2 linked regions of the Gimesia benthica genome follow. Each later gene encodes a partner of the first gene's protein in a complex. Links are inferred from orthologs where the notes say so. Each region holds a gene or a part of one and is shown on either strand. Other genes may lie near its edges.

Region 1 (5,827 bases):
CCGCATCCGTTCCGCAGAGGCTCCCGAAGCAATCGTGGCTGCAGTCGCACAAAGCATCAACTGAAACAGAAAGAACGCCGACAGGAAGATATTCGTTCCCGGATTGATAAACGGGAAGTGTGAAGTTCCAATCAGGCCGCCGGTCGTGGTACCAAACATCAGACCAAAACCGAAAATCCAGTACAGCACACCCACCAGACTCACGTCGACGATATTTTTAATCGCCACGTGAATACTGTTTTTCGAGCGGGAGAGTCCCGATTCCAGACAACAGAATCCCGCCTGCATAAACAGGACAAAGATACTGCAGAGCAGAATCCAGATAATGTCAATTTGCTGATGGAGATCCATAGTCGTTCATTCTCAAGTCAGTACGTATTCGATGGGAGTTTCTTTCACCTTTCCACAGGCCGTCATCAGTTTGATCAGAGAGCAGAGGCGAGAGAACTCGACCGAATAGATCTGCTGTCAAATCAAGTTTATGTCCCGTTCCCGCAACATGTGGCGTTAAAGCAACACATTTTGAGAAGCTTCACATTTCGAAAACTGGTGTGCGGTAATTCCCTGTATCTGAAAGGAGGTGAAGGAATCAATTTGTCTATCTGGACGAAAATCGAGCGGTTATCGGAGTTGCAAATCCAAAATGTTCTCTTTTAAAGACTTACGCACATCCTGCCTCCCGCAACGCAATCAGCACAACCACTACAACAATCCAGACCCAGAGATACACTTTATCCGGCACTCAACCCGAAAATTATTCGACTGTTACCACTTACCTCAATCAACGCCACTGAAAATTCGAGCCACACCACTGTTGTAAGCTGCTGTTCGTTGTGTCTGTCTCTTGTGAACTCAGCCAATCCAGCTCCGCTAAAATAGAGTTCGTTGACCGTATCCCTTCACCGACTGAAAGAACTGCCGATTCAAGTCGCCTGCTGTCCTCGCCACAACGGAACCACGTTTCAAAGCGCGTTCTGTCACTTTCTGGTCTGCCTTGCTTGATTATTTTGGTGTGCTTGTTAACGTTGGGAAGATTTGCGCAGAAATTCGCTACGACATTCGCATGATAATGTACATTTGCTGTTGAAAGTGATCTAAAAAAGTGCCTAGACGCGACGACATTAAGAAGATTTTGATTATTGGCTCCGGTCCGATTGTCATCGGGCAGGCATGTGAATTTGACTATTCGGGAACGCAGGCCTGTAAGGCCCTCCGCGAAGATGGTTATGAAGTGGTGCTGGTTAACTCCAACCCCGCAACCATCATGACGGACCCGGAAACCGCTCACCGCACCTACATCGAACCGATTACCTGGCAGTACATCCAGAAAGTAATCGAAATCGAAAAGCCGGACGCACTGCTCCCCACACTGGGGGGACAGACCGGCCTGAACGCAGCCATGGACCTCGCCCGCCGCGGAATCCTTGATCAGCTGGGCGTGGAACTCATCGGTGCTCGCGAAGAGGTCATCGCCAAAGCGGAAAGCCGCGATCAGTTCAAAGAAGCCATGACCAAAATCGGCCTCGACTGCCCCCGCAGTGCCGTGGTCCACAACATGGAAGAAGCCAATGCCGCGGTCAAAGATATCGGCCTGCCGATCATCATCCGCGCCAGTTACACACTCGGTGGTACCGGCGGTGGGGTGGCTTACAACCGTGAAGAGTTCGTAGAGAAAGTCCGCAGCGGTCTGGCTCTCTCCCCCGTGAACGAAGTTCTGCTGGAAGAATCCATCCTCGGCTGGAAAGAGTACGAGATGGAGGTCATGCGGGACCAGGCCGACAACGTCGTCATCATCTGCTCGATCGAAAACTTCGATCCGATGGGTGTGCACACCGGCGACTCGATCACCGTCGCCCCCGCTCAGACGCTGACCGACAAGGAATACCAGCGGATGCGCGATGCGACCATCGCCTGTATCCGCGAGATCGGCGTCGAAACCGGCGGTTCCAACGTGCAGTTCGCCATCAATCCCGATACGGGCCGCATGACGATCATCGAAATGAACCCCCGCGTCAGCCGCTCCAGTGCACTCGCCTCCAAAGCGACCGGCTTCCCGATTGCCAAAATCGCAGCCAAGCTGGCCGTCGGTTATCGCCTCGATGAAATCCGTAACGACATCACCCGGGAAACGCTTGCCTGCTTCGAGCCAACCATCGATTACGTCGTCACCAAGATCCCTCGCTGGACATTCGAAAAATTCCCCGATGCCGACCCGGTCCTCACCGTGCAGATGAAATCGGTAGGCGAAACCATGTCCATCGGCCGTACCTTCAAAGAATCGCTGCAGAAAGCACTCCGCGGCCTGGAAATCGGTCACTTCGGGCTGGGTGGCGGTAACAAGGATCTCTGGGGCACCCCCAAGCAACCCGCGCGGGACCTGATTCAGTCCAAGCTGTCGATTCCCAACGACGAGCGGCTGTTCTACCTGCGGTACGCATTCAAATCCGGCATGAGCGTCGAAGAAGTCCACGAGCTCAGCGACATCGATCCCTGGTTCCTGAACCACATCCGTCAGCTCGTGGAATTCGAAGACAAGATCCGCGCCGTCTCCCGTCTGGAAGACCTGGACTATGCCTTCATGAAACAGGCCAAGCAGCACGGCTACTCCGACAAGCAGCTTGCCTTCTGGCTCGACTCCACCGAAATGGATGTCCGCCAGTACCGCAAAAGCCTGGGTATCGAAGCCACCTTCAAACAGGTCGATACCTGTGCTGCCGAGTTCGAAGCCTACACACCGTACTTCTACTCGACCTACGAAGATGAAAACGAAACGCCGGGCAATCCCGATCACAAACGCCGCATCATGATTCTCGGCGGCGGCCCCAACCGCATCGGGCAGGGGATTGAATTCGATTACTGCTGCTGCCAGGCTTCGTTCGCCCTGCAGGAACTGGGCATCGAAAGTATCATGGTCAACTCGAATCCCGAAACGGTCTCGACCGACTATGACACCTCCGACCATCTGTTCTTCGAACCGCTGACCACCGAGGATGTGCTCAACATCTGCGATCGTATGCAGCCGGATGGCGTCATCGTGCAGTTCGGCGGACAGACTCCGCTCAACCTCGCCCGGGGACTCGAAGCCGCAGGCATCAACATCATCGGTACCAGCCCCGAAATGATCGATGCAGCCGAAGACCGTGAACGCTTCCAGGCAATTCTCGAGAAGCTCGAACTGCATCAGCCTCCGAACGGTATCGCCACGAATATCGAGAGCGCCCGCAACGTCGCCCGCAAAATCAGCTATCCGATTCTGGTTCGCCCCAGCTACGTGCTCGGCGGCCGGGCCATGGAAATCTGCTACGATGAAGAATCGCTGGTCCGCTACATGAACGAAGCGGTCAATGCCTCTCCCGACCATCCGGTCCTCGTCGATCAGTTCCTCGAAGACGCGATCGAAGTCGATGTCGACGCCATCTCCGACGGCATCACCACGCTGGTCGGTGGCGTGATGGAACACATCGAAGAAGCCGGTGTGCACTCCGGTGACTCGGCCTGTGTCCTGCCACCTCACTCGCTCCCCGATTCCGTCATCGACGAAATCAAACGGGCCACACACGCCCTCGCTCGCGAACTCAAGGTCAAAGGCCTGATGAATATCCAGTTCGCGGTGAAGAAGACCGAAGACGATTACATCGTCTACATCCTCGAGGTCAACCCGCGTGCCAGCCGGACGTCGCCGTTCGTCTCCAAGGCCACCGGGCTTCCACTGCCCAAAATCGCCGCCAAGGTCATGGCGGGCGTCTCGCTGCTGGAACAGAACGTGACCAAAGAACCGAAACCCAAACACACCTCGGTCAAAGAGAGTGTCTTCCCCTTCTCCCGCTTCCTGGGCGTCGACATCATCCTCGGCCCCGAAATGCGGTCCACCGGGGAAGTCATGGGAATCTCGGATGGCTTCGCGATGGCCTTCGCCAAGAGCCAGCTCGCAGCAAATACCAGCCTGCCTTCTGAAGGCACCGTCTTCATCAGCATGGCTGACCTCTACAAAGACATGATCATCGATCCCGCACGACGGTTGATCGACCTCGGTTTCAAGATCGTCTCGACCTCCGGCACCGCCCGCGTTCTCCGCGAAGCAGGCCTCGAAGTCTCGACCGTCAAGAAGCTCAAAGAAGGTCGTCCCAACCTGCTGGACATGATGGCCAACCAGGAAGTCCAGTTCATCTTCAACACGCCCAGTGGCAAAGGCTCGCGGACGGACGAAGGCAAAATCCGCTCGGCATCGGTTTCGTATGGCGTGACCTGTGTCACCACGATCCCGGGCTGCCTCGCGGTTGTCAAAGCCCTCGAAGCACTCGCCGAAGATGCCACTCCCCAGGTCCGTGCCCTGCAGGACTGGATGGCCGATCTCTAAACGCAATCTCAAGTCGCTGTGCTCCTCATTTCTGTGAGGAGCACAGCCTTGTCTGATCAATACCTCAGCGGTTCCGCTTCTTACGTTTGGCATACGTGTCGCGTCGCTTCTCCGCGTGAAACACAAAGTAGCCGTCAATCTCGTGCACTTCGGTCCCTCCGAAAATGCTCGTCAGCTTCTTCTGGTACCACAGCCGTCGCCGTGTGACCATCACCATCCGTCCGCCGACCTTCAGCCGGTTGAATCCCTTCATGATAAACTGCTTGGCGACCGCAAAATCCTCATGGTAAGGCGGGTTAGAAAGAATCCAGTCGAAGTCGGTCTCCCGGTGATCCTGTAATCCATCGCTCTGCAGAATCGTCACCCCCGCAACCTGGTTCCGTTCAGCGTTCTGTCGAGCCACTTTAATCGCCCGGGCATCGATGTCCGTCATCACCACATTCTCCGACCCCACAATCGAAGCCGCCAGAATTCCCACCACGCCCCAGCCGCATCCCAAATCCAGCACCCGCTCTCCTGGTGCAAACGTCACCGTCGAGAGCATCGCTTCCGTTCCCCGATCCAGATTCTGGGGAGAAAATAATTCCGCCGCAGTTTCAAACTGGAACTGCCGACTATGATAGGTAAGGGAGAATGGCATACAGGTACAACAGGTCTGGAGTTAAGAACGATTTTGTGTTAAGAAACCTTAACATTCGCAGGTCTGGATTCACACTCCAGATTACTGTATCTTCTGTGGAAACATACACATCCGACCTGGATTTCTCCATGGCCCGTCCTGGGTTTCCTGTGATGTAGATTTGATTTTTTCGGCACTGATACCTCAGCGGGCAAGGATCTGGCGTATGGAAAAAGGCGCTCACCCCCATTTCAAACCGGGACTCACCACCTGGATTCTCACGAGTCTGGTGCTGGGGATCTCCTGTGGTTTGTTCTTTGGCGAACTGTGTGCGCCCCTGAAAACGGTCGGCGAGATCTTCATCGGTCTCCTGCAGATGACCGTGCTCCCCTATATCACGCTCTCCCTGATCCTCAACCTCGGACGGATTTCCATCCGTCAGACCAGGCACATGGCCCTTACCGTCGTCAGCCTGATGCTCATCCTCTGGTGCATCGGCCTGTTCACGGTCTGCCTGATGTCGCTCTCCTTTCCCTTCTGGCAGAAAGGCGCCTTCTTCAGTACCAGTATCATCGAAGGCCCCCAGACTGAAAGTCTGTACGATCTGTTTATCCCGGCGAACCCGTTCTTCTCGCTGGCCAATAACGCCGTCCCCGCCGTGGTCCTCTTCTCGATTGGTGTCGGCATCGCCTTGAGCACACTTCCCAAACGCGAACAGCTCCTCGCACCGCTGTCCGTCGCCGTGAATGCGTTGATGAAACTCAACCGCTTCGTCGTGCATCTCTCCCCCTTCGGAGTCTTCGCGATCGTCGCTTACGCCGTCGGTACGCTCCCCTTTGAAAAGTTCGGCC
Region 2 (4,412 bases), 1.7 Mb from region 1 along the record:
GCCAATACCAGCCTGATCTTCGTGCCACCTCCATTCTGTGGCGAAGCGATCATGGAAGCTGCTGATGCGGGTATCGAACTGATCATCGCGATCACCGAAGGTGTTCCCGTCACCGATATGGTACGGGTGATGGAATACCTCAAAGACAAGCCGAGCCGTCTGATTGGTCCCAACTGCCCGGGTGTGATTACTCCCGGGATCGCGAAGATCGGCATTATGCCCGGTTACATTCATACGCCCGGTTCCGTTGGCCTGATCAGCAAGAGTGGTACGCTGACTTACGAAGCGGCCTGGCAGCTGGGGAACATTGGTCTGGGGCAGAGCACGGCGATTGGTATTGGTGGTGACCCGATTATCGGGACGACCTTCATCGATCTTTTGGAGATGTTCCAGAACGATCCTGCGACCGAGTCGATCATGCTGATCGGTGAGATCGGGGGAACCGCTGAAATCGAAGCAGCGGAATACATCAAAGAGCATGTGACCAAGCCGGTTGCCGGTTTCATCGCCGGTAAAACAGCGCCTCCCGGAAAACGGATGGGGCACGCTGGTGCGATTATCAGCGGCGGTAGCGGAACAGCGGATGAGAAGATTGCCGCTCTGGAAGCAGCCGGTGTCGTTGTGGCGGAAAGCCCGGCAGACATGGGTGCTGCGGTCAAGCGGGCGATTGAGAAAGCCTCTTAATCGTCTTTAACAGACAGCCAAAAACAACAGGGCCGCCGGATTTAACCGGTGGCCCTGTTGTCGTTATATCAACTTGAACGGAGCAGCAGACGACTATTTTTCGTCGTCAGCACAGACCCAGGCGCTCAGTGAGGATTCGTAATCGACCAGTTCTTCGGGTTTGAAGTAGATCGGAATTTCGCGGGCAGCAGCTTCGGGGCCGTCGCTGCCGTGAACGAGGTTCATCTGGCGGCTGACGCCGAAGTCACCCCGGATGGTGCCTGGAGCGGATTCGCGACCGTTGGTGGATCCCATCATGGAGCGGACGACGGAAATGGCTTCCGGTCCTTCAGCGGCGATGGCGATAACCGGGCCGGAGGTGATGAATTCTTCGAGCAGCGGGTAGAACGGCTTTTCCACATGTTCTGCGTAATGTTCGGCGGAGAGTTCCTTGGTGACCTGCATCAGTTTGAGGCCGACAATTTTGAGGCCTTTGTTTTCGAAGCGGGACAGGATGGTGCCGGCGAGCCGGCGCTGAACCGCATCGGGTTTAATCAGGATCAGGGTGCGTTCGAGAGCCATGTGGAGTTCTTTCTATCAAGTCGATGGTCTGTATGAAACGGAGGGATCGGAATTCCCTCGCTGTACTCACTGGAATTTTGTATTGGGAAACTTAACTTATTGGCGGGGGATGCCTGGCTGGTACGGAATTTCCACGCCAGCCGGTTGAATTGAAATGAAAAATGCGATTCATTTCAACCCTGATATAGAGGATAAAATGCGGCGATCAGGAAGAAACCCGTGTTTGACAGATGCTGTCAAAAAACTGTTTGAACAGGTAATGACTGTCGTGGGGGCCGGCCGAGGCTTCAGGGTGGTATTGCACACTGAAGGCAGCATGGGTTTTGTGGCGGAGCCCGGCGACAGTGTTGTCGTTCATGTTGGTGTGGGTGACTTCGACATCGTCCGGCATGGTTTCAGGATCGATGGCAAAACCGTGGTTCTGCGAGGTGATTTCCACCTGTTTCGTGTCATGGTTGAGAACAGGTTGATTTGCGCCTCGATGTCCGAACTTGAGCTTGAAGGTCTTGCAACCGCAGGCAAGTCCGAGCAACTGGTGTCCGAGACAGATTCCGAAGATGGGGACTTTGCCCAGCAGGTTACGAATCGTCTCAATGGCGTAGGTCAACGGTTCCGGGTCTCCGGGGCCGTTGGAGAGGAAGACGCCGTCCGGGTTGAGGGCGAGAACGTCTTCCGCGGTGCAGTTTCCGGGGAGAATCGTTACGCGGCAGCCGAGCTGTTTCAGGTGACGGGGGATGTTCCACTTCATGCCGTAATCGATGGCAACGATGTGGTAATTGCTTTCCGCCTGATCTTCCCCTTCGGCCATGTTGGTGACGGTTTTTCCGGAGAGGGAGTGAGTCGAACTGCTGTGGGCCAGCGGATGCAGGCCTTCATCCCATTCGCGGGCTTCCGCGGGCAGAACTTTGCTGACCAGGTCCTGGCCGACGAGTTGCGGGCTGCTCTGGGCTTTTTTGACCAGCGATTCATCATCGAGATCGACCGTGGAGAGGACGCCGGTCATGGCGCCGGAGGTTCGGATCTTCCGCACCAGGGCGCGGGTGTCGATTCCCTGCAGTCCGATGACGCCTGCGGCTTTGAGGTATTCATCAAGAGTCTGTGTCGAGCGATAGTTGCTGGGAATTTCGCAGAGCTCACGAACGATGAAGCCCTGCAGAGCGATTCCGCCGGACTCAATATCTTCGGGGGCGATGCCGTAGTTCCCGATCTGCGGATAGGTCATGGTGACGATCTGTCCGCAGTAAGAAGGGTCGGTCAGGATTTCCTGGTACCCGGTCATGCTCGTGTTGAACACAACTTCACCGTGGACTTCTCCGTCCGCACCAAAAGCCGTCCCTGTGAATACACTGCCATCGGCAAGGGCTAACTTCGCTGTTTTCTGCATTGTCTACACTGATCTTAAGGGATTGAAGAAATTCGGGTCAAATCTGATATGTTCTATCAAAGATTGGCGCAAATAAAAAGAGACCGGCGCTGATGGCCGGCCTCTTCGGTCGTTTTTTTCAAATTTGAATTGATTCGAAAGGGAATCAGCTCAGGTCCTGGGTGAGGACGAAATTATCGATGCGGATAATGTTCTCATTCGGATCATTAAAACTGTTGAACAGTTCAGCCATGATCGCGTGAAAATGGGTCCGGCAGATCGAATAGAAGTTGTGTTTGCCGTCGCGGCGTGCTTCAATTAAGCCTGCGTCGCGAAGGAGTGCGAGATGGTGGCTCACAGCCGGCTGGCTCTGATTCAGCCTTTCACACAAGGCAGTTACGAATAATTCTTCTTCCTGGGCCAGATAAAGCATAATCCGCAGTCGCGTTTCGTCGGACAGCAGTTTGAAGACTTTAACGAGGTTTTTCTCCAGATGATCTGGCAGCGTCGGAAAACGCTGGGTCGTTCCTTCCTGGGGCGGATCCACAAGATTTGTGGCCATATCACTAGTTTCCTTTTTTAAATTCATGCAATAGAGCTCGTTTAAAACCGGTCACTTTATATACGTGACCAGCCTGTGGGGCAAATTTGTTCGTTCCACTCACGTCAGCGTGGGGAAGTTAAATCATGAAAAACAAGCAGCCAACCGCTGGCCATACCAATTGTTCAAAACATTGTGGCCCTAAATCGCCTGTACTACATGGCGCGCAGATCTCAGCTGAAATATTCAACTACTACTTGTAATGTTGCCAGACAGGCGAAAGATGTGACGTAGGAGAGTCGCTTCAGTTCAGAAATTGAAGACCGCTCCCTTATTTCGTTGGCAATTATGGTAGTGCTCTGCCCAATCGTCAACTAGTATTTATCCAGTTTATCTAATTATTCGCGAAATAAGACTTGTTTTATGTGATTAAGTCTCTTTTTAGTAAGGGGTTATGTGGTGTCTGACTCTGCGTTCTGCGATTTGACCGGTAAGAAAGCAATGGTGACCGGGTCCTCTTCGGGCATCGGAAAAGCTATTGCACTGGAGCTGGCTGAGGCGGGGGCGGACGTGCTGATCCATTATCGGGATTCGTCCCAGGCCGCAGAAGCTGTGGTGGAAGAGATCCGGAGTCGCGGACGGGAATCAGATCTGCTCTCCCTCGACCTGGCTCACCAGGAAAAGTATGACGATTTTATAAATCGAGCTTTTCAGAAATGGGGAGCATTGGACATTTGGGTGAATAACGCGGGCGTCGATCTGCTGACGGGAGATCAGGCCAAACTGGAGTATGGCGAGAAGCTCGAAAAACTGTTCAATATTGATGTGCGGGGAACCGTTCTGCTGTCGCGTGAAGTGGGACGTCGCATGAGCGAACAAGGTCATGGCTGTATACTCAATATCGGCTGGGACCAGTCGGATCGGGGAATGGAAGGCGCCAGTGGTGAGCTGTTTGCGACCAGCAAGAATGCCATCATGGGTTTCAGTCGTTCGCTGGCGGTCTCGCTGGCACCGAAGGTTCGCGTGAACTGCATCGCACCCGGCTGGATTCTGACGGCCTGGGGTGAATCGGCGAGTGAAGTCTGGCAGGAGCGAGTCAAACAGGAAACCCCGATGGACTGCTGGGGAACTCCCCAGGACATCGCCAACATGGCGCGGTTTCTTTGCAGTCGGGAAGCGGCTTACATTACCGGACAGGTCATCAATGTGAATGGGGGCGCCGTTCGCTGAGCTTCGATTACTCGGAACCGGGTTTCGACTTCG

Evidence for each region. The genes of interacting proteins can lie anywhere in the genome.
Region 2: the proteins of carB (region 1) and carA are in contact, whole or in part, in a solved structure (PDB 1KEE), measured with the Escherichia coli proteins. The link is inferred for Gimesia benthica from one-to-one orthologs.

The regions. Positions count from the first base shown.
Region 1 is NZ_CP043930.1:3,834,894-3,840,720, reverse strand. The notes cover bases 768-4,557. They hold carB (carbamoyl-phosphate synthase large subunit), read left to right. Parts: upstream 768-1,102; coding sequence 1,103-4,357; downstream 4,358-4,557. Other genes in these bases: F1728_RS14660 (class I SAM-dependent methyltransferase), read right to left, coding at 4,422-4,557. Also shown: more of F1728_RS14660, read right to left, coding at 4,558-4,997; F1728_RS14655 (cation:dicarboxylate symporter family transporter), read left to right, coding at 5,203-5,827. UniProt on the Escherichia coli protein: Large subunit of the glutamine-dependent carbamoyl phosphate synthetase (CPSase).
Region 2 is NZ_CP043930.1:2,153,938-2,158,349, reverse strand. Bases 541-3,453 are described here. They hold carA (glutamine-hydrolyzing carbamoyl-phosphate synthase small subunit), read right to left. Parts: upstream 2,630-3,453; coding sequence 1,451-2,629; downstream 541-1,450. Other genes in these bases: F1728_RS08120 (ArsR/SmtB family transcription factor), read right to left, coding at 2,775-3,170; ndk (nucleoside-diphosphate kinase), read right to left, coding at 778-1,245; sucD (succinate--CoA ligase subunit alpha), read left to right, coding at 541-684. Outside these bases: more of sucD, read left to right, coding at 1-540; F1728_RS08115 (SDR family NAD(P)-dependent oxidoreductase), read left to right, coding at 3,609-4,379; F1728_RS08110 (PVC-type heme-binding CxxCH protein), read right to left, coding at 4,387-4,412. UniProt on the Escherichia coli protein: Small subunit of the glutamine-dependent carbamoyl phosphate synthetase (CPSase).